4 regions of the Cellulomonas sp. Y8 genome follow, and region 1 is predicted to be linked to each of the others. Evidence: predicted binding sites of a transcription regulator. Region 1 holds the regulator's gene; each other region holds the start of a gene.
The links. The regulator HrcA, encoded in region 1, represses chaperone genes, less so after heat shock. The targets are predictions, from matches to a motif close to TTNGCACTCGNNNNNNNCGAGTGCNAA.
Positions count from the first base shown of each region.

Region 2: the regulator HrcA is predicted to act here: its motif matches at 915-941, upstream of groES (co-chaperone GroES).
Region 3: the regulator HrcA is predicted to act here: its motif matches at 3,402-3,428, upstream of groL (chaperonin GroEL).
Region 4: the regulator HrcA is predicted to act here: its motif matches at 5,814-5,840, upstream of FKM96_RS10265 (Hsp20/alpha crystallin family protein).

Region 1 covers NZ_CP041203.1:3,587,102-3,594,522, reverse strand. Annotated here, with positions in the region: gene FKM96_RS16285 (glycosyltransferase family 1 protein) at 1-261, opposite strand, end outside; gene FKM96_RS16280 (sodium-translocating pyrophosphatase) at 258-2,915, opposite strand; gene FKM96_RS16275 (16S rRNA (uracil(1498)-N(3))-methyltransferase) at 3,021-3,788, opposite strand; gene dnaJ (molecular chaperone DnaJ) at 3,791-4,924, opposite strand; gene hrcA (heat-inducible transcriptional repressor HrcA) at 5,020-6,051, opposite strand; gene FKM96_RS16260 (MFS transporter) at 6,098-7,421, opposite strand, start outside.
Region 2 covers NZ_CP041203.1:1,124,266-1,131,686, reverse strand. Annotated here, with positions in the region: gene FKM96_RS05040 (class I SAM-dependent methyltransferase) at 1-832, opposite strand, end outside; gene groES (co-chaperone GroES) at 1,083-1,379, shown strand; gene FKM96_RS05030 (WhiB family transcriptional regulator) at 1,768-2,070, opposite strand; gene FKM96_RS21885 (MerR family transcriptional regulator) at 2,416-3,738, shown strand; gene FKM96_RS05020 (response regulator transcription factor) at 3,841-4,536, shown strand; gene guaB (IMP dehydrogenase) at 4,644-6,173, shown strand; partial or broken gene FKM96_RS05010 (helix-turn-helix domain-containing protein) at 6,237-7,421, opposite strand, start outside.
Region 3 covers NZ_CP041203.1:2,743,813-2,751,233, forward strand. Annotated here, with positions in the region: gene FKM96_RS12495 (uracil-DNA glycosylase) at 1-433, opposite strand, end outside; gene FKM96_RS12500 (DUF3263 domain-containing protein) at 592-918, shown strand; gene FKM96_RS21960 (LytR C-terminal domain-containing protein) at 1,002-1,631, shown strand; gene FKM96_RS12510 (cold-shock protein) at 1,751-1,954, shown strand; gene FKM96_RS12515 (glycoside hydrolase family 15 protein) at 2,036-3,325, opposite strand; gene groL (chaperonin GroEL) at 3,591-5,216, shown strand; gene FKM96_RS12525 (DUF4031 domain-containing protein) at 5,500-5,778, opposite strand; gene FKM96_RS12530 (hypothetical protein) at 5,775-6,593, opposite strand; gene FKM96_RS12535 (HAMP domain-containing sensor histidine kinase) at 6,679-7,421, opposite strand, start outside.
Region 4 covers NZ_CP041203.1:2,243,831-2,251,251, forward strand. Annotated here, with positions in the region: gene FKM96_RS10235 (LysR family transcriptional regulator) at 1-552, opposite strand, end outside; gene FKM96_RS10240 (YeiH family protein) at 676-1,698, shown strand; gene FKM96_RS10245 (carbohydrate ABC transporter permease) at 2,029-2,928, shown strand; gene FKM96_RS10250 (carbohydrate ABC transporter permease) at 2,925-3,836, shown strand; gene FKM96_RS10255 (ABC transporter substrate-binding protein) at 3,867-5,210, shown strand; gene FKM96_RS10260 ((deoxy)nucleoside triphosphate pyrophosphohydrolase) at 5,330-5,773, shown strand; gene FKM96_RS10265 (Hsp20/alpha crystallin family protein) at 5,936-6,394, shown strand; gene metE (5-methyltetrahydropteroyltriglutamate--homocysteine S-methyltransferase) at 6,486-7,421, opposite strand, start outside.

The DNA of each region.
Region 1 (7,421 bases):
GCCCGCGCGCAGGGTCTGCCACACCTGCACCGAGTCGAGCACGTCCATCGTGATGACGACGGTGCCGTCGCCGTCGACGAACTCGAGCGGCAGCAGGTCGAACCCGTCGCAGCGCCGCGGCCCCGGCCCGATCAGGACCGAGCCGGGGAAGACCCGCAGCAGCCGGCGGACCAGCGTGGCGGCCGCGTCGTGGCCGGCGACCCGGCCGTCGGCGTCGACCAGGACGTCGTCGTGCTTGATCGCGACGCGCACGTCGCTCACCGCCCCTCGGCGTCGACGAGGGTGCCGGCGTCGTCCGCTCCCGCGCCCGCCCCGCCCTGGCGCGGCAGCACGCCGCCCGCCGGCGCCCCGGGCTCGGCCGGCTCCTCGGGCTCGGGCTCGGCCGGGTCCTCCTCCCCCGCGGGCGCCCCGCCGATCCGCATCCCGTAGAACGACCGGTAGACGAACACGGCCGACGTCACGAAGAACACGCCGGCCAGGACGTGCACGAGCGTCCCGCGCCCGTCGCCGGTCAGGCTCACCGCGAGCTCGACGGCCAGCAGCCCGAACAGCGTCGTGAACTTGATGACCGGGTTGAGCGCGACCGAGGACGTGTCCTTGTACGGGTCGCCCACGGTGTCGCCGACGATGGTCGCGTCGTGCAGCGCGGTGCCCTTGGCGTGCAGGTCGACCTCGACGATCTTCTTGGCGTTGTCCCAGGCGCCGCCCGCGTTGGCCATGAAGATCGCCTGGTACAGCCCGAACACCGCGATCGACACCAGGTAGCCGATGAAGAAGAACGGCTCGACGAACGCGAACGCCAGCGTGGCGAAGAAGATCGCGAGGAACATCGTCAGCATGCCGCGCTGGGCGTACTGGGTGCAGATCTCCACGACCCGGCGGGAGTCCGCCTCGCTGGCCCGCTCGCTGCCGTCGAGGTGGATGTTCGCCTTGATGAACTCGACCGCCCGGTACGCGCCGGTGGTCACGGCCTGGATGGACGCGCCGGTGAACCAGAAGATCATCGCGCCGCCGGTGACCAGGCCGAGCAGGAACGGCGGGTGCAGCAGCGACAGGTTGTCGAGCCCCGTCGTGAGGCCCTCGGTGAGCGCCATGATGATGGAGAAGATCATCGTGGTCGCCCCGACGACCGCCGTGCCGATGAGCACCGGCTTCGCGGTCGCCTTGAAGGTGTTGCCCGCGCCGTCGTTCTCCTCGAGCATCCGCTTGGCCGGCTCCCACCGCGGGGCGAACCCGTGCTCGGCCTCGATCTGCTCGGCCGCGCAGGGCAGCTCCTCGACCAGGGACAGCTCGTAGACGCTCTGCGCGTTGTCGGTCACCGGGCCGTACGAGTCGACGGCGATGGTGACGGGCCCCATGCCGAGGAACCCGAACGCCACCAGCCCGAACGCGAACACCGCGGGGGCGACCATGACCTGGTCCAGCCCCTGCTCGCTGATCAGGAACGCCCCGCCCATGAGCGCCACGACCGTCATGCCGAGCCAGTACGCCGAGATGTTGCCGGCCACCAGCCCGGACAGGATGTTGAGCGACGGGCCGCCCTCGCGGGAGGACGTGACGACCTCGCGGACGTGCCGGCTGTTGGTGGAGGTGAACACCTTGACCAGCTCGGGGATGAGCGCCCCGGCGAGGGTGCCGCAGGAGATGATCGTCGCGACCTTCCACCACAGCCCGCCGCCGACGCCGTCGAGGTGCCCGAGCACCGCCCAGGTCGTCAGGTACGTCAGCGCGATGCTCACGACCGAGGTCAGCCAGACCAGGGACGTCAGCGGCTTCTCGAAGTCCATCCGCTCGGCGGCGGCGTACCGGCGGCGGGTCCACGCGTCGTTCGCGAGGTACGACACGGCCGAGGCGATGACCATGACGGCCCGCACCACGAACAGCCAGACCAGCAGGGTCGCCTGCATGAGCGGGTCGTCGACCGCGAGCAGCACGAACGTCACGAGCGCGACGCCGGTGACGCCGTAGGTCTCGAAGCCGTCGGCGCTCGGGCCCACCGAGTCGCCCGCGTTGTCCCCGGTGCAGTCGGCGATCACGCCGGGGTTCCGGGCGTCGTCCTCCTTGATCTTGAACACGATCTTCATCAGGTCCGAGCCGATGTCGGCGATCTTCGTGAAGATGCCGCCCGCGATCCGCAGCGCCGACGCGCCCAGCGACTCGCCGACCGCGAACCCGATGAAGCACGCGCCCGCGACGTCGGCCGGGAGGAACAGCAGGATGACCAGCATCATCAGCAGCTCGAGGCTGATGAGCACCATGCCGATCGACATGCCGGACTGCATCGGGATCCGGTGCACCGGCAGCGGCCGGCCCGCGAGCGACGCGAAGGCGGTCCGGGAGTTCGCCAGCGTGTTGACCCGGATCCCGAACCAGGCGACGGCGTACGACCCGGCCATGCCCAGCAGGCTGAACGCGATGATCGTGGCGACCCGGCCCCACTCGAACCCGACCAGCGCCCGGTAGTAGACGACGATCACCGCGGCGATGAACACCCACAGCACGACGAGGAACCGACCCTGCCGGGTGAGGTACGTGCGGCAGGTCGAGTAGATGAGCTCGGAGATCTCCCGCATCGCCGCGTGCACGGGGAGCCGGCGCAGCTGCACGTAGGTGGCGACGCCGAACGCGAGGCCGAGCACGCACACCAGCAGCCCGAGGCCGAGCAGCAGGCGGCCCGAGACGGACCCGAGGACCGTCACGGCGCCGAGGTCCGGCAGCACGAGGCTCGCCTCGCCGCCGTGCACGGAGCCCTCGGCGGAGGCGGAGCCGGGCGCGCACCCGGCGAGCACGGTCCCGAGGGCGGCGGCCGCAGCGGCGGCCACGGGCCACCGTCGCCGTCGGCCGGTCGGGGGCCGGTCGGCGGGAGCCGCCGGTGCGCGCGAGGAGGTGGTGCCGGTCCGGACGTCTGTGTTCACGGTCGGGTCCCTGGTGAGAGCGCCTTCGCTGTCACCCTCGACGCTAGGACCGGCCGCGGTCCCCCGGATGAGACGTACGGCCCAGGTGGGCGGTACCCACCGGCGTCAGCCCCAGCGCCCCAGCCGCTGCGCGAGCAGCGCGAGCGCCACCGGGCCGGCCGTGGAGGTCCGCAGCACGTGCGGCCCCAGCAGCACCGGCTGCGCCCCGGCGTCGACCAGCTCCGCCAGCTCCCGCTCCGCGATGCCGCCCTCGGGCCCGACGACGACGAGCACGTCCGCCGTCGCACCGGCCGCGGGCAGCACCGCCGCCGCGAGGGGCGTGGTCGCCTCCTCGTGCAGCACCAGCACCGCGCCGCCCGCCTCGACCACCTCGCGCGCCCGGCGCACGAGCGCCGCGGTCGCGAGCGCCAGGTCGACGCCCGGCACGTGCGCCCGGCGGGCCTGCTTGGCCGCGGTGCGGACCGTGCCGAGCCACCGGGCCCGGCTCTTGGCCGCCCGGTCGCCGCGCCAGACCACGATCGACCGCTCGGCCTGCCAGGGCACGACGCCGTCGGCGCCGACCTCGGTGGCGGCCTCGATCGCCATCTCGTCCCGGTCGCCCTTCGCGAGCGCCTGCACCAGCACCAGGCGGGGCGCCGGCACGGGCTCGACGACGACCTCGCGGACGCGCAGGTGCACGCCCTCGGGCCCGGCCGCCTCGACCTCGCCGACCAGCCGGGTGCCGGCGCCGTCGACGACGTCGACCCGCTCCCCCGCGGTCTTGCGCTGCACGACGCCCGCGTGCCGCCCCTCGGCGCCGCCGAGCAGGTAGGTGGCCCCGGCCGCGAGCGCGTCGAGGTCGCCCGGCTCGGCCAGGAAGACCGGAGCGGTCACGCTCAGCGCCCGGCGAGCTTGTCGCGGAGCTTCGCGAACACGCCGCCGCCGGAGGCCGACAGCCGCGCCTCGGGCCGCTCCTCGCCGCGCAGCCCGGCGAGCTTCCGCAGCAGCTCGGCCTGCTCGTCGTCGAGCGACGTCGGCACGTGGACGTCCACGTGCACGTGCAGGTCGCCGCGGCCGCCCGCGTGCAGGTGGCCGACGCCGAGGCCGCGCAGCGTGACGACCTGCGCGGGCTGGGTGCCGGGGCGCAGGTCGACCTCCTGCGGGCCGTCGAGGGTGTCGAGGGTGAGCACGGTGCCGAGCGCCGCCGCGGTCATCGGGACCTCGAGGGTGCAGTGCAGGTCGTCGCCCTCGCGGACGAAGGTGTCGTGCTTGCGCTCGCGCACCTCGAGGTAGATGTCGCCCGCGGGGCCGCCGGCGGGGCCGACCTCGCCCTGCGCGGTGAGCTTGATCCGGGTACCGGTGTCCACGCCCGCCGGGACGTCGACCTCGAGCGTGCGGCGCGAGCGGACCCGGCCCTCGCCGGCGCACTCGGTGCAGGGCTCGGGGATGACGGTGCCGAAGCCGTGGCACGCGGCGCACGGCTGCGAGGTCATCACCTGGCCGAGGAACGACCGGGCGACCCGCTGCACGGACCCGCGGCCGCCGCAGACGTCGCAGGTGCGCGGCGAGGTGCCCGGACGGCAGCAGGAGCCGTCGCAGGTCGGGCACACCACGGCCGTCTCGACCGGGACCTCGCGGTGCGTGCCGAACGTCGCCTCGGCGAGGTCGATGTCGAGGCGCAGCAGCGCGTCCTGGCCGCGGCGGGCGCGCGGGATGGGGCCGCGCTGCGCGCCCGCGCCCGCGGCGGCGCCGAAGAACGTCTCGAAGATGTCCTGGAAGCCGAAGCCGCCCTGGCCGCCCATGCCGCCGCCCGGGGCCGACGGGTCGGCGCCCAGGTCGTACATGCGCCGCTTCTCGGGGTTCGACAGCACCTCGTACGCCCGCGACACGTCCTTGAACCGGTCCTCGGAGCCCGCGTCCGCACCCGCCACGTCGGGGTGCAGCTCGCGCGCGAGGCGCCGGTAGGCCTTCTTGATCTGCTCGGGCGTGGCGTCACGCTCGACGCCGAGCACCTCGTAGTAGTCGCTCACTCGTCACTTCCTGTGCGTGTGGGGGCCGCGCGCGGGCGCGGGCGGGGCGTTGCCTGTCGAACGTGCGCGGGACCGCGTCGGTGCCCGGCGGCCGGTCATCCGGCGAGGATCCGGGACAGGTACCGGGCGACGGCGCGCACCGACGCGATGGTCCCGGGGTAGTCCATGCGGAGCGGCCCGACGGAGCCGATCCGCGCGACGGCCGTCCCGCCGCCGTCCGGGCCGCCGTAGCCGGTCGTCACGAAGCTCGTCTCCAGCAGACCCTCGTGCTGGGTCTCGCGGCCGATCCGGACGGAGACCGCGGCCTCGTCCTCGGCCATCTCGCCCAGCAGGCGCAGCAGGACGACCTGCTCCTCCAGCGCCTCCAGGACGGGGCTGATGGTGTGCGCGAAGTCCGCGCCGCCACCGCGCACCAGGTTCGCGGTGCCCGCCAGGACGACGCGCTCCTCGCTCTCCTGGGCCAGCGTGTCCTCGACCACCGCGACGACGCCGCGCACGAGCGGTCCGTCCGCGGGGGCGAAGTCGTCGGCCAGGTCCGACAGTGCGGTACCGAGCTCGGCGAGCCGTCGGCCCGCGGCGGCCGTGTTGAGCCGGATCCGCAGCCGCGCCACGGTCCCGGCGTCCAGCGGGTCCGGCACCTCGATGGTGCGCTGCTCGACGCGGCCGTGGTCCGTGATGATGACCACGAGCAGGTGCCGGTCGCCGACCGGGACCAGCTCGACGTGCCGCAGCGCCGTGCGGCGCAGCGACGGGTACTGCACGACGGCGACCTGGTGGGTCAGCTGCGCGAGCAGCCGCACCGAGCGGTCGACGACGTCGTCCAGGTCGGCCGCGTCCTCGAGGAACGTCTCGATCGCGCGGCGCTCCGGCGCGGACAGCGGCTTGATGGTCGCCAGGCGGTCGACGAACAGCCGGTAGCCCTTGTCGGTCGGCACCCGGCCGGCCGAGGTGTGCGGCTGCACGATGAGCCCGGCGTCCTCGAGGGCCGCCATGTCGTTGCGGATCGTCGCGGGCGACACCCCCAGGGAGTGCCGCTCGACCAGGGCGCGGGAGCCGACGGGCTCGCGGGTGGCGACGTAGTCCTCCACGATCGCCCGCAGCACGTCCAGCCTGCGGTCCTCGCTCATCGCCACCTCCCGACGTCCTGGCACTCGCTGGAACCGAGTGCCAATTCTACGCGTCCGCGGACGCGGACGCGGTGCCGGTCCCCGCGCCGGCCTCCGCGTCGTCCTCCTCCTCGGTCCCGCGCCGCCGCGCCCGCAGGTCGAGCAGCCCGACGAGGAGGGCCACGGCGACGAGCGCGACCGTGAGCAGCAGCGCACGGCCCGCGGCCGCCGAGCCCTCGACCCCGGACGCCAGGGCGGAGTAGTACGTGGACAGCGCCACGGCGACGCCGAGCGCCGACCCGATGCGCTGCCCGACCTGCAGCATGCTGCCCGCCACGCCGGCCCGCTCGACCGGCACGGGCGCCAGTGTGAGCGTCTGGTTGGGCGCGATCACCAGCCCGCTTCCGGCGCCCGCGACCATCTGCGTCGCGGCCATCACGAAGCCGACGGCGGGCGGGTCCACGAACCGGATCGCCAGGTCGGTGCCGATCAGGCCGAGTACGACGAGCACCAGGCCGATCACGACGAGCGCCCGGCCGCGGGTCGCCACCAGCCGGCCGGACCGCTGCGCGGACACCGCGGAGGCGATCGCGAACGGCATGTTGACGAGCCCGGCCTGCAGCGGCGTGAACCCGGCCACCTGCTGCAGGTACAGGGTCGCCACCAGGAACACGGACGTGAACCCGGCGAAGTAGGCGATGCCGAGCAGCGCGCCGTTCCGGAACGCGGGCTCGCCCAGCACGCGCGGGTCCAGGACGGCCGCGCCGGTGCGCCGCTGGTACCGGCGCTCCCAGACCACCGTCGCGACGCCGAGGACGGCGGCGACCGCGAGCCACCACCAGCGGGCCGGGTCGTCGCCGCCCTCACCGGTCGTCGTGACGAACGGCACCATGACCGCGGCGGCGGTCAGGGCGACGCCCGCCAGGCCGACCACGTCCAGCCGCGGCCGACCGCCCGGCCCGGTCGCGGTCGCCCGGCCGACCGCGCCGCGCGGCAGGAACTTCAGCGCGAACGGCAGCACCACCGCGATCACCGGGACGTTGACGAAGAACACCCAGCGCCAGCCCTCCTCGGCGCCGAACGCCTGGATGATCAGCCCGCCGAGCAGCGGGCCCAGCGCCGTCGACACCCCGATCGTGGCACCGAAGTACCCGAACGCCTTCCCGCGCTCGTACCCGGTGAACAGCTGCTGGATCGTGCCGACCACCTGCGGGTTCAGCAGGCCCGCGCTCATCCCCTGGAGGAGCCGGGCGACGGCGAGCAGCTCGTCGGAGGGGGCCAGGCCGGCGCCGAGGCTGGTGAGCGCGAAGCCGGTGAGGCCGAGCAGGAACAGCGCGCGGCGGCCGCGGGCGTCGCCGAGCCGGCCCGCGGGCACCAGGACCAGGCCGAAC
Region 2 (7,421 bases), 2.0 Mb from region 1:
AGGCGCCGACGGGCCCGACCTCGGCGCGGGACCGCTCGCCGGCGGCGCGCAGCACGGCGGACCCGCCGGCGGCCCCCAGCAGCAGCGCCGACCGGCCGGGGCCCTCGGGTGCGAGCGGGCCGAACCACAGGCCGAGCTCGACGACGTCGCCGTCGACCGACACCCACTGCGCCTCGGCGTCGTCCGGCAGCGCGCCGTGCGGCACGCCCGGGCCGAGCTTGAGGCCCAGGGCCGGCACGCGCTCGCGGAGGGCGAGGACGTCGTCCAGCGGCGGGGCGTAGGCCGCCGGGTCGAACACCCGGCTCCCGCCCGACGTCCGGCGCGCGGGGTCGGCGTACACGCCGTCCACGCCCTCGGCGGCGAGGTCGACCGCCAGGCCGTCGCCGTGCCGGACCTCGGCCTCGGGGAACGCGCGCAGGTTGATCGTCGCCAGGGCGGCGGTGGTCTCGTCGGCGTCGACGGCGAGCACCCGCAGCCCGACGCCCGCGAACGCCATCGCGTCGGCGCCGAGGCCCGAGGTCAGGTCGGCGACGCGGGTGACGCCCGCGGCCGCGTACCGGCGCGCGTGCCGGGCGGCGACCACCAGCCGGGTCGCCTGCTCGAGGCCCGCGGGGGTGAACAGCATGCCGTCCGCGAACTCGCCGAGCTTGTCGTGCGCCCTAGCTCGCAGCCGCGACTGGGTCAGCGCCGCCGCGACCAGGTCGGCGTCGAAGCCGTCCTTGCGCAGGCGCTCGGACAGGGCCATCGCGTGCCGCTCGTCGTACGGGGGGAGGGCGGACAGCAGGGCCCAGCCCTCGGGGCTGAGCAGCTTGGCGAGGCCGGACGCGTCCATCCCGCGATCCTCGCACGGCGGCGCGGGCCGACGACGGGCGCCGCGGCCGGGGCGGACGGATGTGACGCGCGACCCCCGGACGTTGGCACTCGCCTTGACCGAGTGCTGACGGGTTCCTAGAGTGCTGATCGGCACTCTCCTCGTGGGAGTGCCAGCGCACCGCAGTTCGGCCGGCACCCGCGACGACGGCAGGACCGACGGGGCGACAACGGACATCAGGCAGCACTCACACGCGAAGGGGAGGTCCGCTGTGTCGGTCTCCATCAAGCCGCTCGAGGACCGGATCGTCGTCAAGACGCTCGAGGCGGAGCAGACGACCGCCTCCGGTCTCGTCATCCCGGACAGCGCCAAGGAGAAGCCCCAGGAGGGCGAGGTCCTGGCCGTGGGTCCGGGTCGCATCGACGACAACGGCAACCGCGTCCCGCTCGACGTGGCGGTCGGTGACAAGGTCATCTACAGCAAGTACGGCGGCACCGAGGTCAAGTACGACGGCGAGGAGTACCTCATCCTCTCCGCGCGCGACATCCTGGCGGTCGTCACCAGGTGACGCCCCCGCCGGCCCGCGCGGGCCGGCGGACGCCTGACGAGGGCCCTCTCCGTGGACGGAGGGGGCCCTCGTCGCGTCCGGGGCCCCTGTGTGCGCGGCGCGTCCCGCCGTCGAGAGGGCAACCGACACGTCGAGCGCGTCGTCGCCGGCTGCGCGCTCGACGTGTCGGGTACCCGCTCGGCGCGCGCGGGCGGGCGGGGCGCCGGACGGGCGCGGTCGGCGGCGCGCCTCCCGCGGCCGGGCGCGGGCCTGACAGCACGACGGGGCCCCTCCGCATGCGGAGGGGCCCCGTCGCTCGTGGACGGCGACCGCGCGGTGTCGCACCGCGCTCGGTCGCCACGCTCAGGTGGCGGCGTCCGGGCCGTCGGCGGCTCGGACGCCGCGCGGCTCAGATCGCCTGGTGGGTCGTCCGGCCGGCGCGCTCGGCGAGGACGGCGGTGCGCTCGTCCTCGGAGAGGCCGCCCCAGACGCCGTACGGCTCGCGGACCGCGAGCGACTGCTCGCGGCACTCGTTGATGACCGGGCAGGTCGCGCAGATCGCCTTGGCCGCCTCGGCGCGGCGGCGGCGCGCGGCGCCCCGCTCGCCCTCGGGGTGGAAGAACAGGTCCTGGTCGGCGTCGCGGCAGGCACCCTCGTACTGCCACTCCCAGAGCTCCATCACGGGTCCCGGGAGGCGGGAGATCTCGGCCATGGGGGTCCTCCATCCACTCGGCGCGGTGGCGCCGTTCTGATGACGTGCGGGGGGCGGTCCGTCCGACGACCGTTCCCTGGGACCGAGGTCCCTGGTGCGTCGGCTGAACTGCACTGATGAGGACAGTACAACCGCGCCAGCAGTTGTTCAAGACCGTGTCGCGAATCGGTTCGGCGCGAATCGCTTCAGCGCGTCGACCAGCACTGACGCGATTCGTGGCGCGGTTGGTCCGGCGCGGTCGTGCGTGCTGGCGCGGTCCGGTCCGCCGCCGCTGGAAACCGCGCCAGATCCCCGGCACAATCGAGGACGGGCCGCGGGACCGGCGGCGGGGACGAGACGGACGAGATGCAGCACAGCGAGGACGAGGAGCCGACCGGCGACGCCGGGCGGGGCCCCGACGACCGCGCGACAGAGGCGGTCGAGCTCGACGGGCCGATCCTCACCGTCGCCGCCGTCGCGTCGCGCCTCGGGGTCGCCCCCGCCACGCTGCGCACCTGGGACCGCCGCTACGGGCTCGGTCCGTCGGAGCACACGGCGGGCGCGCACCGCCGGTACAGCGCGGCCGACCTGGCGCGGCTGATGGCCATGCGCTCGCTGACCCTCGACGGGGTGCCCCCGGCGGACGCCGCCCGGCTGGCCCGCGAGGGCGCGCCGGGGGTCGTGCCCGACCCCGTGACGTCGCCGGAGCACGACGGCGTCCGCGCCCACCGCGGGGCCGGGGACGGCGGGCACCGCGCCGACGGCGCCGCCGCGGACGCCGACGGCCCGGTCGGGGCTCCCGGCCCCGGCGCGACCGGCGGTCCCGACGCGACCGCCGGTCCCGGCGCGGCCGCCGGGTCCGGCTCGGGCGTCGGTCCCGACGCGACCACCGGTTCCGGTGCGACGCCCGGCCCGGACGCGCCCGGCACGCCCGCCGGCCCGGGCCGCCACCTCAGCGCCGTCCCCGACGCGCCCGCGCGCGCCCCCGAGGACGCGGCGACCGGCGACCCGCGCCCCGGCGCCCCGGCCTCGTCCCGCGCGCCCGCGGCGCCGGGCGGTCGCGCCGGGCGCCCGCCCCGGCCCGCCACCCCCACCTCGGTCATCGACGCCGCCCTCCGGGCCGACGCCGCCGAGGTGACCCGGCAGCTCGCGCTCCCCGCCGGTGGCGACCTGGTCCGCTGGTGGTCCGACCTGGTCGCGCCCGCCCGCGCGGGCATCGCGTCCCGGACCGTGCTCGCCCGCCCGGGCGACGAGCCCGACGCGCTGGTGTCCGCCGCGGCCCTGGCGGTGCTCCGCGACCGTTCGGGTCGCGTCCCGCGGCACCCGTCGCGCCGCCGGATCGTCCTGCTGCTCGCGGCACCGGGTGAACCTCGGCCGCTGTCGCTGCACGTGCTCGCGGGCGCGCTGGCCGACGCCGGCGTCGACGCGCGCGTGGTCGCGGGGCCCACGGGCCGGCACCGGCTGCTCGAGATCGCGGCCATGACCTCGCCGTCGGCGGTGGTGCTGCTGAGCGAGCAGACGGCCCCCGACCTGGGGCTCGTCGGTGCGGTGGCGGAGGCGCACGCCGAGCTGCCGGTGTTCGTGATGGTGCCGGACGAGGCGGCCGGGGAGGTCCCGCTGGGTCGTCAGGTGCACCGCGTGCGCACGGTTCCGGGCCTGGTCCACGAGGTGCTGGCCGTCTCCGCCTGACACCTGGGTTCTTCCTGGACGCTAACGTCGGCGCCGATCCGGCCGATACAGGAAGGAAGCCGGATCCGCCAGGGTCCTGGCACAGGCGGAAGGCGGAGGTCGATGGCGGGCGTCGTGGTGTGCCACGGATCGACGGCGGTGCGCGAGCGCATCGTCCTGACGGCACTCGGTGTGCCCGCGCTGGCCCCGGTGCGCGCGGCGGCGTCCGTGGACGAGCTGGTCACGCTGGCGCGGCGGGTGCCGCCGACCATCGTGCTGCTCGACGCGCACCTGCCCACCCCGGGCCCCGTGGAGGCGATCCGCCGGCTGCGCGCGGTGCCGTCGCAGTCGACGGTCGTGATGCTGGCGGTGCCCGGCGACGAGATCGCGCTGGACCGGGCGATCGCGCTCGGCGCCCGCGGGTACCTGGCCCCCGACGTCGGCCGGGCGGAGCTCGCCGCGGTCGCGGCGCACATCCTGGCGAGCCCGGGCATCCCCGGCGCGCCCGGTGCGGTGCCGCACGACGGCCTCGCCGCCGCGCACGCCCACGGCGGCGTGGCGAGCGCCCCGACCCCGGTGGTCGCCCGCGTGGAGCTGCCCGCGCAGTCCACCGGCCGTGACGAGGTCTCGCTCACGAAGCGCGAGGTCGAGGTGCTGGTCGGCATGAGCAACGGCCGGTCGAACGCGCAGATCGGCCAGGAGCTGTTCCTGTCCGAGGACACGATCAAGACCCACGCCCGCCGGCTGTTCCGCAAGCTCGGCGCCGCCGACCGCGCGCAGGCGGTGGCCATCGGGCTGCGCAAGGGCCTCATCCGCTGACGCCCGGCGCGGACGCCCCCGGACGGGGCGTCCGCGCGCGCCCGGCGTCGCGCAGGTCACCCCGGCCGGCGGCCGGGTCCTCCGACCGGCGGCCGTATCATCGGGGGATGACCGACCTGGGCACCCCTGGATCCGCCGCTCCCGCCGACCCGTTCGGCTTCATCGGTCTCACCTACGACGACGTCCTGCTGCTCCCGGGCGAGACGGACGTCATCCCGAGCGAGGTCGACACCACGACCCGGCTCACGCGTGAGATCTCCCTGTCGATCCCGCTCGTGTCCGCCGCGATGGACACCGTCACCGAGTCGCGCATGGCGATCGCCCTGGCCCGCCAGGGCGGCATCGGCGTGCTGCACCGCAACCTCTCGATCGAGGCGCAGGCCCACCAGGTCGACCTGGTGAAGCGCTCCGAGTCCGGCATGGTGTCCGACCCCGTGACCGTGGGCCCCGACGCGACGCTGGCCGAGCTCGACGCGCTCTGCGCCAAGTACCGCGTGTCCGGCCTGCCGGTCGTGGACGACGACCGCCGCCTGCTGGGCATCATCACCAACCGCGACCTGCGGTTCGTGCCGCCGGCCGAGTTCACCACCCGCCGGGTCCGCGACACGATGACGTCGATGCCGCTGATCACCGGCCCGGTCGGCATCTCGAACGACGACGCCGCGGCGCTGCTCGGCAAGCACAAGGTCGAGAAGCTGCCGCTGGTCGACGCGGACGGCCGCCTGCAGGGCCTCATCACCGTCAAGGACTTCGTGAAGTCCGAGCAGTACCCGATGGCCACGAAGGACGCGAGCGGCCGCCTGGTCGTCGCCGCGGCCGTCGGCTTCTTCGGGGACGCCTGGGACCGCGTGTCCGCCCTGGTCGAGGCCGGCGTGGACGCGCTCGTCGTCGACACCGCGAACGGCCACGCCCGGCTCATGCTCGACATGGTCCGCCGGATCAAGTCCGACCCGGGCACGAGGCACGTCCAGGTCATCGGCGGCAACATCGCGACCCGCGAGGGCGCGCAGGCGCTGGTCGACGCGGGCGTGGACGCGGTCAAGGTCGGTGTCGGCCCGGGCTCGATCTGCACGACCCGCGTGGTCGCCGGCGTCGGCGTCCCGCAGGTCACGGCGGTCTACGAGGCCTCGCTGGCCGCGAAGCCCGCGGGCGTCCCGGTCATCGCCGACGGCGGCCTGCAGTACTCCGGCGACATCGCGAAGGCCCTCGTGGCCGGCGCGGACAGCGTGATGGTCGGCGGCCTCATCGCGGGCTGCGACGAGTCGCCGGGCGACCTGGTGTTCGTCAACGGCAAGCAGTTCAAGCGCTACCGCGGCATGGCGTCGCTGGGCGCGATGCAGAGCCGCGGCGACCGCCGGTCGTACTCCAAGGACCGGTACTTCCAGGGCGACCTGACCGACGACGAGATCATCACCGAGGGCATCGAGGGCCAGGTCCCGTACCGCGGCCCGCTCGCGGCGGTGGCGCACCAGCTGGTCGGCGGCCTGCACCAGTCGATGTTCTACGTCGGCGCGCGCACGATCCCGCAGCTGCAGCAGCGCGGGAAGTTCGTCCGGATCACGCCGGCGGGGCTCAAGGAGTCGCACCCGCACGACGTGCAGATGATCTCGGAGTCGCCGAACTACACGGTGCGCTGAGCACACGCCGCACGACGAACGGCCGGGAGCACGCGCTCCCGGTCCTTCGTCGTGCGTGGGGCGTCAGTCCCGGAACGTCTCGATCTGCGCGCCGAGCTCGACGAGCCGCTCCTGCAGCCCCTCGTAGCCGCGGGCGATGATGTCGACGTTGCGCAGCACGCTCTCGCCCTTCGCCGCCAGCATGGCGAGCAGGATGACGACGGCGGGGCGCAGGGCCGGCGGGCAGGACACCTCGGCACCGGACCAGCGGGTCGGGCCGGACACCTGCAGCCGGTGCGCGTCGAGCAGCCGCACGTCGGCGCCGAGCCGCGTGAGGTCGGTCAGGTGGATCGCCCGGCCCTCGTAGACCCAGTCGTGCACCAGCGTCGACCCGGTCGCGCACGCGGCGATGACCGCGAAGAACGGCAGGTTGTCGATGTTGAGGCCGGGGAACGGCATCGGGTGGATCTTGTCCAGCGGCGCGCGCAGCTCGCTCGGGTGCACCGTGATGTCGACGAGCCGGGTGCGGCCGTTGTGCGCGGTGTACTCCTCGGACAGCGTGTAGCGCTGGCCCATCTCGGACAGGGTCGCGAGCTCGATCTCCATGAACTCGATCGGCACCCGGCCGACCGTGATCTCGGAGCCGGTGACGATGCCGGCGGTGAGCAGGCTCATCGCCTCGACCGGGTCCTCCGAGACCGCGTACTCCACGTCGGCGTCGATGTCGGCCCTGCCGTGCACCCGCAGCGTCGTGGTGCCGATGCCCTCGACCCGGACGCCCAGCAGCTCCAGGTAGAAGCACAGGTCCTGGACCATGTAGTTCGGGCTGGCGTTGCGGATGGTGGTGACGCCCGGGCGCCGGGCCGCGGCCATCAGCGCGTTCTCGGTCACGGTGTCGCCGCGCTCGGTGAGCACGATCGACAGGTTCTCGGTGCCGGGGTCGGTGACGCGGGCGAGGTAGCGGCCGCCGCTCGCGGTGACGGAGAGGCCGAACGGGCGCAGCGCGATCATGTGCGGCTCGACGGTGCGGGAGCCGAGGTCGCAGCCGCCCGCGTAGGGGAGCCGGAACTCGTCCCGCTGCCCGAGGAGCGGACCGAAGAACATGATGATCGACCGGGTGCGGCGGGCGGCGTCGACGTCGATGGCCTCGAGGTCGAGGTCCTTCGGCACGACGATCTCCAGGTCGCGGCCGTCGGCGGACCAGGTGGCGCGGACGCCGACGGACCGCAGCACGTCGACGATCCGGTCGACCTCGACGATCCGCGCGAC
Region 3 (7,421 bases), 840 kb from region 1:
ACCCGCGGCCGCGGTGCGACGCGGGCTCGCCCGGCCGCACCGTGAGCACGCGGTTGAGCAGCATGACGCCGCGGTCCGCCCAGGGCGACAGGTCGCCGGTGCTCGGCTGCGGCACGCCGAGGTCGGCGCGCAGCTCGGTGAAGATGTTCGCGAGCGACCGCGGCACGGGGCGCACGTCGGGCTGGACGGAGAACGACAGCCCCATCGGGTGCCCGGGGGTGGGGTAGGGGTCCTGCCCGACGACGAGCACGCGCACGTCGGCGAGCGGCCGGGTGAACGCGCGGAGCACGTCCGGGCCGGCCGGCAGGTAGTCGCGGCCGGCGGCGACCTCCGCCCGCAGGAACTCCCCCGCGGCGTGCACCAGGGGCTCGACCGGGGCGAGCGCCTCCGCCCAGTCGGGGGCCACCAGCTCGGACAGGGGTGCGGACGTCACGGGGCCCGAGGCTAGCGGACCCCGGCGGGCGCCCACCGGGGCCCGAGCGCCACCCAGGAGGGTCGCGGGACACCGCCCGGCGAGGAATGACACGCCTGTGATTCCGGCCGTACGATGGCGCCGCACGGACGACGGGCGAGCGGGAGGAACGGGCACCGATGGACGCGACGGCTGAGCGCACTGCCGACCGGCCCGCCCTGGTGGCGGTCGAGGGCGGCGCGGACGACGCGGCGACCGGGCTGTCCGAGCGCGACCGCGAGGTGCTGGCGTTCGAGCGGCAGTGGTGGAAGTACGCGGGCGCCAAGGAGCAGGCGATCCGCGAGCTGTTCGACATGTCGGCGACCCGGTACTACCAGGTGCTGAACGCCCTGATCGACGCGCCCGCCGCGCTCGCGCACGACCCGATGCTGGTCAAGCGGCTGCGCCGGATGCGGTCCACCCGGCAGCGCGCCCGCAGCGCCCGCCGGCTCGGCACCGACGCCTGACCGGCCGGTGACCGGCCGGTGACCGGCACCGCGGCGCGCCGTGCGTGCCGGGGTGGACAGGCCGAGCCGTTAGCCTGTCCGCCGTGACCAAGGCGAGCGACCGGTACCCCGAGGACGAGTTCGACGCCGAGCCGGCGCCCGACGCGCCGATCGGCGTGCACCGTGCACCCCGCACCTGGTGGAGCCGGTGGTGGCCCTTCGTCGCGGTGGTCGTCCTGGTGCCCGCCGTCACGGTCGGCCTCGTCGCGTGGGCGTCGTCCTGGGACGGGCGCCTGCCGGGGTTCGGCGACTCGACGGAGCCCGCCGCCGCGGCGCCGAGCGAGCCGGAGTCGTCCGCCCCCGCCGAGGAGACCCCGGCCACCGAGGACCCCGGCGCCGAGGCCCCGGTGGAGACCGAGGAGCCGCCGGTCGAGGAGGAGCCGGCCCCCACGGCCGACCTCACCACGGACGTGCGGGTGCTCAACGCGTCGAACCGCTCGGGCCTCGCGGCCGGTGCCGCGGGCGACCTCGAGGACGCCGGGTTCACCGCCGTCACGACCGGCAACGGCAACGCCGGCGGGCTGCAGCAGACGACGGTGTTCTACGGGAGCGCCGACCTCGCGCCGACGGCGCAGCAGGTCGCGGACTCGCTCGGCATCACGAACGTGGTCGAGGACGCGGGGACCGCGCCCGAGGGCGTCGTCGTCCTCCTGCTGGCGGACTTCGGGCGCTGACCCCTTCCGCAGGTCGGGGGGCGGGGCTAGTGTCGGCCGCGTCGCGGTGACCGCTCTCCAGAACCGGGGGAGGCCACGGCCCCTGCGTCGCACCGATCACGCCTTCTTCAGGAGCACGCATGTCGCAGGGAACCGTCAAGTGGTTCAACGCCGAGAAGGGCTACGGGTTCATCACCCCGGCCGACGGCGGCCAGGACCTGTTCGTCCACTTCAGCGCCATCCAGACCAACGGGTACCGCAGCCTCGAGGAGGGGCAGTCGGTGGAGTTCGAGGTCGGGCAGGGCACCAAGGGCCCGCAGGCCGAGCAGGTCCGCCCGCTCTGAGCCGGTCCGCGCGCTGAGGCGCCGCCGCGGGACCGGGGCACGCCGTCCCGGTCCCGCGCCCGTCTCCCGGCGCGCGCGGCGTCAGCCGTCGAGCGCCGCCACCGCGAGGACCACGCACGCCGCGGTCCAGGCGAGCGGGGCGACGGCCGCGGGCGACCCGTCCGCGAGCACCTTCTCCGGCAGCGCGCCCATCGTGGTGCGGTGCGCGTCCAGCCAGGTGAGGCGGGCGTGCGCCTGGACGTCGTCGCCGGCGGCGGCCGCGGTCAGCGCGTACAGCGACGTCTGCGGCGTCCACGAGATGCCGTCCTGCCGCCAGCCCGCGCCCGGGGCCAGGCCGCCCGCGGGTCGCGCCATCGCCGCCGCCGACGCCCGCCAGGCGTCCTCCGCCCCGTCGAGCGCCGTCGGCTGGAACGGCGGCAGCACGAACGCGCTCGCCGCGTCGGCCACGCTGCTGCTCGCGTACCGGCCGTAGTCCGAGTCGTCGCCGAACTCGCGCTCGACCGCCGCCCGGGTCCGCTCGGCGGCGTCGCGCGCGTCCTGCGCGGCGGCGTCGTCGCCCAGCAGGTCGAGCACCGGCCCCGCGGCCTCCAGCCCGGCCAGGAGGGGCGCCACCGTGCCGAGGGTCAGCTCGTCCTCGGCGACCTCCCAGTAGTCCGGCGACGCCGGCGGCAGCCCGTCGCCCGCGACCAGCGCGACCGCGTGGGCGGCGCCCCGTCGGACCAGCGGCGCGAGCTCGGCCGCCACCGCCGCCTGCTCCGCCTCGGGCGCGGCGGCCACCACCTGGCCCGCCGCCCACAGCGACCAGCCGGTGCCGTCCGTCTGCGGCGCCCGGTCGTCCGGCACGGCCCCGGAGCCGTCGGGCAGGTACCGGGCCTCGAAGGACCCGTCCGCGGCCTGCACGCGGGTCAGGAATCCCAGGACCTCGCGCGCGTCGGCCAGGTGGCCCGTCCGGGCGAGGGCGACGGCCACGAACGACGCGTCCCGCGGCCACACGTACCGCCAGTACGGCGTCCAGGCCGCGACGGCGGCGCCGCCGTCCTGCACGAGCGTGCGCAGGTCCAGCAGCGCGTCGGTGACCATGCCGGCGTAGGGCCCGTCCGCGCCGGGCACCGTCCCCGCGGCGAGCCACGCGCGCTGCTCGGCGGCGAGGTCGTCGTCGGCGGTCGTCGCGGGGTCGACCTCGACGCGGGTGCCCTCGTGCAGCAGCGGCTGCCCGCCGGCCGGGACGAGCTCCGGGCCGGCCGGCGTCGCGACGACGCCCTCGCTGTACAGGTCGATCGTGCGGGTGCGCGGACCGGTCGCGCCCCAGGCGACCAGCCCCGCCGCGAGGGACGCCAGCACGACGGCGGCGACGAGGGGGCGGCGGTGCATGCCCGGCAGGCTATCCGGCCGGGCGCCGGGGGCGGCCGCGGGTCCGGCGGGCGGCTGTCCGCCGAGGGCGGAGCGCCTTGCACTCGATGGGGTCGAGTGCTAACCATGTGCTTAGCACTCTCGGGTCGAGAGTGACAGAATGACAACCCAGGCCGACCCGGTGAGGTCCGCCGCCCGACGGGACATGACCGCCGGGCCGGCGCGGCCGTCCGTCGCGGGCACCGACCGGCCGAACCACGAGCCAGAGTGAAGGATCGATAGCCCCATGGCCAAGATCATTGCCTTCAACGAGGAGGCCCGTCGCGGCATCGAGCGGGGTCTCAACACCCTCGCCGACACCGTCAAGGTCACCCTCGGCCCCAAGGGCCGCAACGTCGTCCTGGACAAGAAGTGGGGCGCCCCCACGATCACCAACGACGGTGTCTCCATCGCCAAGGAGATCGAGCTCGAGGACCCGTACGAGAAGATCGGTGCGGAGCTCGTCAAGGAGGTCGCCAAGAAGACGGACGACGTCGCGGGCGACGGCACCACCACCGCCACCGTGCTCGCCCAGGCGCTCGTGCGCGAGGGCCTGCGCAACGTCGCGGCCGGCGCCAACCCGATCGCCCTCAAGCGCGGCATCGAGCAGGCCGTCGAGGCCGTCACCGCCGCCCTGCTGGAGCAGGCGAAGGAGATCGAGACCAAGGAGGAGATCGCCGCCACCGCGTCCATCTCCGCCGGCGACACCGCCATCGGCGAGCTCATCGCCGAGGCCCTCGACAAGGTGGGCAAGGAGGGCGTCATCACGGTCGAGGAGTCCAACGCCCTCGGCCTGGAGCTCGAGCTCACGGAGGGCATGCGCTTCGACAAGGGCTTCCTGTCGGCGTACTTCGTGACCGACCCGGAGCGCCAGGAGGCCGTCCTCGAGGACGCCTACGTGCTGCTCGTCGAGTCGAAGATCTCGAACGTCAAGGACCTGCTGCCGCTGCTGGAGAAGGTCATCCAGTCCGGCAAGCCGCTGTTCATCGTCGCCGAGGACGTCGAGGGCGAGGCCCTGGCCACGCTCGTCGTCAACAAGATCCGCGGCACCTTCAAGTCGGTCTCCGTCAAGGCCCCGGGCTTCGGCGACCGCCGCAAGGCGATGCTGCAGGACATGGCGATCCTCACGGGTGGCCAGGTCGTCTCCGAGACCGTCGGCCTCAAGCTCGACACCGTGGGCCTCGAGGTCCTCGGCCAGGCGCGCAAGGTCGTCGTCACCAAGGACGAGACCACGATCGTCGAGGGTGCGGGCGACGCGGCGCAGATCCAGGGCCGCGTGAACCAGATCCGCGCCGAGATCGAGAACTCCGACTCGGACTACGACCGCGAGAAGCTCCAGGAGCGCCTCGCGAAGCTGGCCGGCGGCGTGGCCGTCATCAAGGCCGGCGCGGCGACCGAGGTCGAGCTCAAGGAGCGCAAGCACCGCATCGAGGACGCCGTGCGCAACGCGAAGGCGGCCGTCGAGGAGGGCATCGTCGCCGGTGGTGGCGTGGCGCTCATCCAGGCCGGTGCCGTGGCGTTCGAGAAGCTCGAGCTCGTCGGTGACGAGGCGACCGGCGCGAACATCGTGAAGGTCGCGATCGACGCCCCGCTCAAGCAGATCGCCGTGAACGCGGGCCTCGAGGGCGGCGTCGTGGCGGAGAAGGTGCGCAACCTCCCCGCCGGCCAGGGCCTGAACGCCGCGACCGGCGTGTACGAGGACCTGCTGGCCGCGGGCGTCAACGACCCGGTCAAGGTCACGCGCTCCGCGCTGCAGAACGCGTCGTCCATCGCGGCGCTCTTCCTCACCACCGAGGCGGTCGTCGCCGACAAGCCCGAGAAGTCGGCCCCGGCCGCTCCGGACGCCGGCGGCATGGGCGGCATGGACTTCTGAGTCCCGCCGCAGCGGGGCGCGTGAGCGCTCCGCACCGCGCCTGAACGGGCCGGTCACCCTCCGGGGTGACCGGCCCGTTCTGCATCCACGCGCCGCTCGCCGCGCGCCGCCACCCCGCCGAGATGGCAACTCTCGGCTGTGCCGACCCGCACCCGCACAGCCGAGAGTTGCCATCTCGGCGAACCTGCAGAGTCGGACTGTGCGCGACGGGTCGCGCGCAGGCGCACGGTGGAGAGTCGGCGAAGGAGGCTGGCGGGGCGCGGGGGCGCGCGGGTGCGCGCGGTCAGTGCGTGTGGCGCGGGCGGGCGTGGGCCGGGATGCGCAGGCCGCTCGCGCGCAGGCGGCGGATGAGCTCGCCGGCCGACACCGGGACCGCGCCCAGCGCGACGAGGTCCGCGTGCATCTCGTCCGGGACGTCGTAGTGGTCCAGGTCGAACGCGCGGCGGGGGAGGCCGGCGCGCTCGGCGAACGCGTGCAGCTCGGCCAGCGAGGCGTCGCTGACGAGGTGCGACCAGGACCGGCCGTGCCGGGGCCAGAGCGGCGGGTCGACGAGGACCGTCACGCCCCGGGCCGGACGGGGTGCCGCTCGGCGGGCTGCGCGGGCCGGGCGCTCCCGGGCGCGTCGGACGGGCCGGGCGGCTCGGTCGGCGAGGTCGCGGGACCCTCGCCCGGACCCTCGCCCGCCGCGTCGAGCTCCGCCAGCACCTTCTCCAGCTTGTGCAGCTCGGCGCCGAGGTTCTGCCGCGCGGGCTCCTCCCACGCCGCGCCCAGCGGGCTGACGAACAGGCTGGGCCGCTTGAGCAGCTTGCGCACGATCCGCTCCCGGGCGCGCAGGTAGTCCTGCACCGGGATGTCGGCGTACTCCTCGCGCACGTCGTGCAGGTACGCCTTGTAGCGCTGCGGCTCGGCGGCCAGCATCGCCAGGTCGGCGTCGCACAGCACCGCGCAGTCGAAGTCGGTCGGGTCGGCGACGTGCCGCACCAGGGCGATGACCATCTGGTGCACGCGCTCGACGCGCCCGGCGGGGACGCCGAGGTCGGTGAGCTGCTCGCGCGCCAGCCGGGCCGAGGCGACCTCGTCCTCGCCGCCGCGGTTCGCGTACGCCGCGACCTGCCGGCCGTCGAAGACGGCGCCGTGGTACCAGGCGGCCAGCCGGACCAGGTCGGGCTCGTGGGTCTCCTCGGCGAGCTCGTCCACCCGGGCCAGCACGTCGGTCAGGTGCCGGAGGTTGTGGTACGTCCGGCCGGGGCCGGTCCAGCGCTCCACGAGGTCCGAGCCGACCGCCCGGACCGCGTCCTCGGGCGCGGTCGCTCCCGCCCCCTTCGCGCTGCGGACGAACGCGGACAACAGCCACTGTGGCGCGTCGTAGACGCCCATGGGAACAGCCTCACTGCGACAGACGACCCTGCTCGGACGCGCCATCGTAGACCCATCCGGACGGGGTTCCGCCACGCGGTCGCCGTCAGCCGACCGGGTGGTCCTCGGCCGCGTCCGACGGCGCCGTCCCGCCCGGTCCGCCACCCGTCGCGGGCAGCGAGACCCGGATCGTCGCCCCGCCGCCGGGGGTCTGCGTGATCGCGACGTCGCCGCGGTGCGCCTCGACGATCGCCGCGACGATCGCCATCCCGAGGCCCGCGCCGCCGCCGGTGCCGTCGCCCTCGCGGGTGCGGCTGGCGTCCACCCGGTAGAACCGCTCGAACACGCGCGCGGCGTGCTCGGGGGCGATGCCGGGACCGTGGTCGCGGACCTCGAGGACGACGCGGTCGCCGACGCGGCCCACGCCGAGCTCGGCCGGCGTGCCGGCGGGGGTGTGCCGGGCGACGTTGCCGACGAGGTTCGCGACGACCTGGCGCAGCCGTGCCTCGTCGCCGGGGACGACCGTGGCGGGCTGGGCGCCGTCGGGGCTCGGGGCGGCCCCGTCGGGCAGCGGACCCACCCGCACCTCCCGTGCGGGGTCGATCGCCCGGAGGTCGTGCGCGGCGTCGGTCGCGAGCACCGCGAGGTCGACCGGCTCCGTGCGGGCGGGCCGGTCGGCGTCCAGGCGGGCGAGCGACAGCAGGTCCTCGACCAGACCGCCCATCCGGGTCGCGGACTGCTCGATGCGCCGCATCGTGTCGTCGACCTGGTCCTTCTCGGTGAGCGCGCCCATCCGGTACAGCTCGCCGTAGCCGCGGATCGCGGCCAGCGGGGTGCGCAGCTCGTGCG
Region 4 (7,421 bases), 1.3 Mb from region 1:
CCGGCGCGCCCACGGGTGGCCAGGCGCGACGACGACGACCAGCTCGTCGTCCCCGACCGACCGGGCGTCCAGGCCGTCGGCGACGCCCGGGCCCTCGACGAACCCCAGGTCGGCGCGGCCGTGCAGGACCGCCTCCATCACGTCGCGCGAGTTGGCGACCACCAGGTCGACGACCGCGGCCCCGGCGGGCAGCGTCGCCAGCCATCCCGGGACGAGGTACTCGGCGACGCTCAGGCTGGCGGCCACCCGGACCCGGCCCTGCTGGGCGCTGCGCAGCGCCTGCACCTCGCGCTCGAGCGCGTCGGAGGCGGCCAGGACGTCCCGGGCCCGCCCGAGCAGGGCCGTGCCCGACGGGGTCAGCCGCGTGCCGGACGCCGCGCGCGTGACCAGCGTCAGGCCGGTCTGCCGCTCGAGCCGGCGCAGGCCGGTGCTGACCGACGGCTGCGCGAGCCCGAGGGCCCGCGCAGCGCCGGACAGGGAGCCGTGCGCGTCGACCGCCTCCAGCAGCTCGAGGGCGCCGAGCGGGATGCGTCGTGGGGGGACGGAGTCCATAGCCTCAGGCTAGAGCGCGGCAGGCAGGTCGGCGTTCCGCGGCGGCGCGCGGCGCCGGATGCTGGGAGGGTGCTGCCCGCTCCGCCCCCCGCCTCGACCGCTCCGCCCGCCGCCCGTCGGCACGTGCTCGGCCTCGACCGGGCCGTCGTGCCCGGGCTGGCCGCCGCGCTGCTCGTCGGCGCGGCCTGCGTCGGCCTGACGGCCCTCGTCCCCGTGCTGCCGGGCCTGCTGGTCGCCATCGTGCTCGGCGCGATCGCCCGGTCCGCGGGGCTGGTCCCGGCGGTGCTCGAGCCCGGGCTCGCGTGGACGGGCCGGCGGGTGCTCCGCGCCGGGGTCGTCCTGCTCGGGCTGCAGCTGTCCGTCCGGGACCTGCTGGGTCTCGGGGCGGGCGAGGCGGTCGTGCTGCTGGCCACGGTGTCCGCGACGTTCGCCGCGACGCTGTGGCTCGGCCGCGTCCTCGGCGTCGGGCGGCGCCTGACGCTGCTCGTCGCGACCGGGTTCTCGATCTGCGGGGCCGCGGCGGTCGCGGCGATGAGCCCCGTCGCGGAGGCCGAGGAGGACGAGGTCGCCACCGCCGTCGCGCTGGTGACCGTCTACGGCAGCCTCGCGATCCTGGTGGTGCCGCTCACGGCGGGCGCGCTCGGGCTCGCCGACCGGACCGCCGGGCTCTGGGCGGGGATGGCGGTGCACGAGGTCGCCCAGGTGGTGGCCGCGGCGGGGACCGTGTCGGCCGCGGCGCTGTCGGTCGCGGTCGTCGCGAAGCTCGCCCGGGTCGTGCTGCTCGCGCCGCTCGTGGCGGGGGTCGGTCTGGTGCGGCGGCGGTCGGCCGCCCGAGGCGGGGACGACGGCGGTGCGGCGGGGGGTGCTCGCGGGCGCCGGCGCGGCGCGGCGCCGCTCGTGCCGCTGTTCGTGGTCGGGTTCGTCGTCGCGGTGGCGGTGCGGTCGGCAGGCCTCGTCCCGGAGCTCGTCCTGCCGGCGGTGAAGCCGGTCACCACGCTGCTCCTCGGGGCGGCGATGACGGCCCTCGGGACGCAGATCCACCTGGGGCGGCTGGTGCGGACCGGAGGTCGGCCGCTGGCGCTCGGCGCGGCGGCGACGGTCGTGGCGATGGCGGTGAGCCTGGCGGGGCTGCTGGCGATCGGCTGACCGCCCGACCGCCCCTGACGAGGAAAGAGTTTCCGCACAGTTCACGCTTGCGTATCGGTCGGTGAGCGGCTCCAGAATGCGCGTTGACAGGCCTCTCGGCACGCCGATACGTTGCCGACAGCTCACAAGAGAGCGAAAGTTTTTCTCGACAGTCCGGCGCACGCAGGCGTGCGCCGCATGTCCGTCCTGGCATCCGTTTCACGGTCTCAGCCGTGCCCGGGCGGTGCGCCCGAGGGTCGCGTCCAGCGCGCCCCTGACGCCCCGTGCCCAGGAGGTCCTGCCGTCATGCCCGTCACCGCCCGGAGGTCCGGCCGAGGGGGTGCCGCCCCCGTGCGGCGGCTCCTGTACTCCCAGCGGCTCGCGCCGTACCTGTTCATCCTGCCGTTCGTGGCCACGCTGGCGCTGTTCTGGATCATCCCGGTCGCCCGGTCGGTCGTGATGTCGACGCAGGAGGTCCTCTACGGCCAGACCACCTCGGTCGGCCTCGACAACTACGCCCGCCTGTGGAACGACAGCGTCTTCTGGACCGCGATGTTCAACAGCGCGCGGTACATGGTCCTGACGCTGGCGCTCCTCATCCCGATCCCGATGCTCCTCGCGGCCGTGGTGAACTCCCGGATCGGCAGCCCGCGGGTCAAGGCGTTCTTCAAGGCGTCCCTTTTCGTCCCCGCGCTCACCTCGGTGGTGGTCGCCGGCCTGGTGTTCCGGCTCATGTTCTCCGAGTCGGAGAACGCGGTGATGAACCAGGTGCTGCAGCTGGTCGGGCTCGGGCCCGTCCGGTGGCTGCGCGAGGACCTCACCGGGCTGGCGGCGCTCCTGGCGCTCGCCGTCTGGCGCTGGACCGGCGTCAACACCATGTACTTCATCGCCGGGATGCAGTCGATCCCCGGCGAGTACTACGAGGCGGCGTCGATCGACGGCGCGAACAAGCGCCAGCAGTTCCTGCGGATCACGGTGCCGAACCTCCGGCCGACGATGGTCTACGTCACCACCATCAGCGTGTACGGCGGCCTCGCGATGTTCCTCGAGAGCTTCATGCTCTACGGCGGGAACGCGTCCCCCAACAACCAGGGCCTGACCGTCGTCGGCTACCTCTACCGCCGCGGCATCGAGCAGAACGACCTCGGCTTCGCGTCCGCCGTCGGGATCGTGCTGCTCGTCGTGGTCATGGCGATCAACATCACGCAGCTGACCCTCTCCGGCACGTTCAGGAAGGAGCACGTGCGATGACCGCGGCCCCCGCACGCCCCCGCCCCGCGTCCCCCGCCCCGCCCGTGTCCGGCGCGGGTCCCCGCCGGCCCGCCCCGCGCGGCGTCCGGGCGCTGTCGGCCCTGCAGTCGGCCGCCCTGATCGCGATCGCGCTCGTCGCCCTCGTCCCGCTCGCCGCGATCCTCGTGGCCACGTTCCAGTCGGGCGCCGACATCATGCGCGGCGGGATCACGCTCGCCGTCGACCCGGCGACGCTCAGCCTGGACAACTGGACGATGCTGTTCACCGACTCCGGTCCGTACTTCCGGTGGTTCGCCAACTCGCTCGTCGTGACGGTGGTCCAGGTCGTCGGGACCCTGCTGGTCAGCTCGTTCGTGGCCTACGGCTTCGCGATGTACGACTTCCGCGGCCGCACCCCGCTGTTCATCGCGGTGCTCGCCATCATGGCCGTCCCGTTCGAGATGGTCATGCTCCCGCTGTACGTCCAGGTGAACGAGATGGGGCTCGCCGACACCTACGCGGTCATCGTGATCCCGTTCCTCGCCGCGGCCGTGACGATCTTCTTCTTCCGGCAGTACTTCCTCGGGGTGCCCAAGGAGATCCTCGAGGCCGGGCGGGTGGACGGCGTCACGGAGTTCGGCATCTTCTTCCGGCTGGTCCTGCCGATCGCGCGCCCCGCGATCGCCGCCATGGCGATCCTCAACGGGATGATGTGCTGGAACAACCTGCTGTGGCCGCTCCTCGTGCTGCGCTCCTCCGAGAAGTTCACGCTGCCGATCGGGTTGAACACCCTGATCACGCCGTACGCGAACAACTACGGCCTCCTCATCGTCGGGTCGTTCTTCTCGCTCGTCCCGATCTTGGTCCTCTTCCTCGCCTTCCAGCGTTTTTTCGTGGAGGGAATGACCGCGGGCGCCGTCAAGGGCTGACCCGTGCGACGCACACAAAGGAGAAGCAGAATGTCACGAACAAGGACGACGGCGTCCGTGGTCGCCGGGGCGATGGTGCTGGCGGCGTGCCTCGCGTGCGGGACCGGGGGCGGGGCGGACAGCCCGCGGGACGCCCCGAGCGACGCGGACGGCTCGACGCCGGTGGAGATGTGGATCTTCGGCGAGCTGCACGGGGTGCTGTACGAGCAGATGGCGGACCGGTGGAACGAGCTGAACCCGGACCGCGCGATCGATCTCCGCCTCACCGTGTACCCGTACCAGGACATGCACAACAAGCTGCAGCTCGCGGCCAACTCCGGCACCGGCATGCCGGACCTGGTCGACATCGAGGTGACGAAGTTCGCCAACTTCGTCCGCGGCGACACCCCGCCGCTCATGGACCTGTCCGCCGTCGCCGAGCCCTACCGCGAGGACGTGGTCGAGGCGCGGCTCGACCTGTACAGCCGCGGCGACGCGGTCTACGGGCTCCCGACCCACGTCGGCGCGTTCGTCACGTTCTACAACACCGAGCTGCTCGACGAGGCAGGCGTCGACTACACGACGATCGCCACCTGGGACGACTTCGCCGCAGCGGGTGCGGAGTACAGCGCCGCCACGGGGCGGGCGTTCGGCACGGCGAACACCGACGTGTTCTTCGTGGAGCCGCTGGTGATCGCCCAGAACGGTGGCGAGCTGTTCGCCGAGGACGGCACGGTCCAGGTCGACGACCCGGTCGTGGTCGAGTCCTTCGAGATGATGCAGGCCATGGTCGACGCGGGCGCGATCTCGCCGATCCCGGGATCGAGCCCCGACGACGAGGAGGCGTACGGGGCCATCGCGCGCGGCGACTACGCCGCGATCGTCTACCCCGCCTGGTACACCTCGCGGTTCGTCGACTACATGCCCGACCTCGCGGGGAAGATCGCCATCGCGCCCGCGCCGGTCGTGCCCGGGTCGGACACGCGGACGATCGGCGGCGGGGGCACCGGCACCGCGGTCGCGGCGGACTCGCCCGTCCGTGACCTGGCGGCCGAGTGGCTCGCGTTCGCCAAGCTCTCCCCGGAGGCCAACGTCGCCGTGTGGGAGGTGCTCGGGTTCGACCCCGTGAACATGGCGGTGTGGGAGGACGAGGAGGTCACCCGGAACCCGGAGAACCAGTTCAACCAGTACTTCACGACCAACCTGTTCGACGTGCTGAACGAGGTCAAGGACGGCATCGGGCACTTCGAGTCGTTCGCCAGCCCCGACCTGCCGGCGGTGAACAGCCGGTTCGGCACGGTGACGCTCACCGAGATCTACGAATCCGGTGTGCCGGCGCGCGAGGCGCTCGAGCAGGCGCAGCGCGAGCTCAGGAACGAGCTGCGGCAGGGCTGAGCTCCGGCCGACGGATCCACTCGCACCGACGCGCGTGGGCGTGCCGGTGCGAGTGGATCCATCGCGCGGGCCACGGCCGCGTCACGCGCGCGACACGCGCGCCTGGGAGACTGGGCGGCATGACCCGCCCCGTCCTCGTCGTCGCCGCCGCGCTGGTCGACGACCTCGCCGCCCCGGGCGCCCTGCTGGCGGCCCGCCGCCGCGCGCCCGTGAGCCTCGCGGGCCGGTGGGAGTTCCCCGGCGGCAAGGTGGAGCCGGGCGAGTCCCCCGAGGACGCCGTGCACCGGGAGATCCGCGAGGAGCTGGGTGTCGCCGTCGAGCTCGGCGCGGAGCTCGTCGGACCCGACGACGGCGCCTGGTGGCTCAACGAGCGGTACGTGATGCGGCTCTGGCTGGCCCGCGTGACGGCCGGGGAACCCCGGCCCCTGGTCGAGCACGACGACCTGCGCTGGCTGCCGCGCGGGCGGTGGCTCACGGTGCCCTGGCTGGACGCGGACGTGCGGATCGTCGAGGCGCTGGCGGCGGCGACGGACCCGGCGGACACCGCTCGGCGCACTGCCTGACCTGCAGGTTCATCTGTCAGCGAACACGACCCCGCTTGATCTGGCACTCGCACCTGTCGAGTGCTAGAACATCTCTCGTAGCCCTCCTGGCGCGGCAGCGCCGGGGCAGCAGCGGTCCCGGACCGTCCGGACCGCCGTGACGCTTCGAGGAGGTGACGGGCTGTGGCTACGCGATTCGACCCGTTCCAGGAGATGGACCGGCTGATGAACCAGGTCCTCGGTCAGCAGCGCGCGTCGGCGACCATGCCGATGGACCTGTTCCGCTCGGGCGACCACTACGTCCTGAGCGTCGACCTGCCGGGCGCGGACCCCGGTTCGATCGACGTGAACGTCGACGACCGCACCCTCACGATCCGCGCGCAGCGCACCGCGCGCACGGAGGACGGGGTGCAGTGGCTCGCCAAGGAGCGCCCCGTCGGGACCTACGCGCGGCAGCTCACCGTCGGGCGCGGGCTCGACCTGGACGCCATCACCGCGTCGTACGCGGACGGCGTGCTGTCGCTGACGATCCCGGTGGCCGAGGAGGCCAAGCCGCGCCGCATCGAGGTCAGCACCGGTGGGACGCCGGCGACCATCGAGGCGGGCGCCGACGCCGCTCCGCAGGAGCGTGCGAGCGCCTGACCGGCGACGCGGCTGCACGACGACCGCCCCGGCCCCCCGCGTGGGGGACCGGGGCGGTCGTGCGTCCGGGTCGCACCGGGCCGGCGGCGCGTCAGGCCGTCGGCACCGCCAGCGACGCGCGCACCGTCCGGGTGGCGGCCAGGACGTGCTGGAGCGACGGGGTGACCTCGGCGTACCGGCGGGTCTTGAGGCCGCAGTCCGGGTTCACCCAGAGCTGCGCCGGGTCGACGACGCGCACCGCCTCGGTGAGCAGCTCGGTCACCTCGGCCTCGCTCGGCACGCGCGGCGAGTGGATGTCGTAGACACCCGGGCCGATGCCCCGCGGGTAGCCCTCGGACGCGATGTCGCCGAGGATCTCCATCTTCGACCGTGCCGCCTCGATGGACGTGACGTCGGCGTCCAGGCCGTCGATCGCGCCGAAGATCTCGCCGAACTCCGAGTAGCAGAGGTGCGTGTGGATCTGGGTGTCGGGGCGCACGCCCGAGGTCGCGAGCCGGAACGAGCGCACCGACCAGTCGAGGTAGGCGTCGTGGTCGGCGGCGCGCAGCGGCAGCAGCTCCCGCAGCGCGGGCTCGTCGACCTGGACGATCGCGGTGCCCGCGGCCTCGAGGTCGGCGATCTCGTCCCGCAGGGCGAGGGCCACCTGGTTCGCGGTGTCGGCCAGCGGCTGGTCGTCGCGGACGAACGACCACGCGAGGATCGTCACCGGACCGGTCAGCATGCCCTTCACCGGCTTGGCCGTGAGCGACTGCGTGTACGTCGTCCACGGCACCGTGATCGGCGCCGGCCGGGACACGTCGCCCCACAGGATCGACGGGCGGGTGCAGCGCGAGCCGTACGACTGGACCCAGCCGTTGGCGGTCACCGCGAACCCGTCCAGGTTCTCGGCGAAGTACTGCACCATGTCGTTGCGCTCGGGCTCGCCGTGCACGAGCACGTCGAGGCCGATCTCCTCCTGCAGCTCGACGACCCGGCGGATCTCCGCCTTCATCTCGTCCTCGTACTGCGCGGCGGTGAGCTCCCCCCG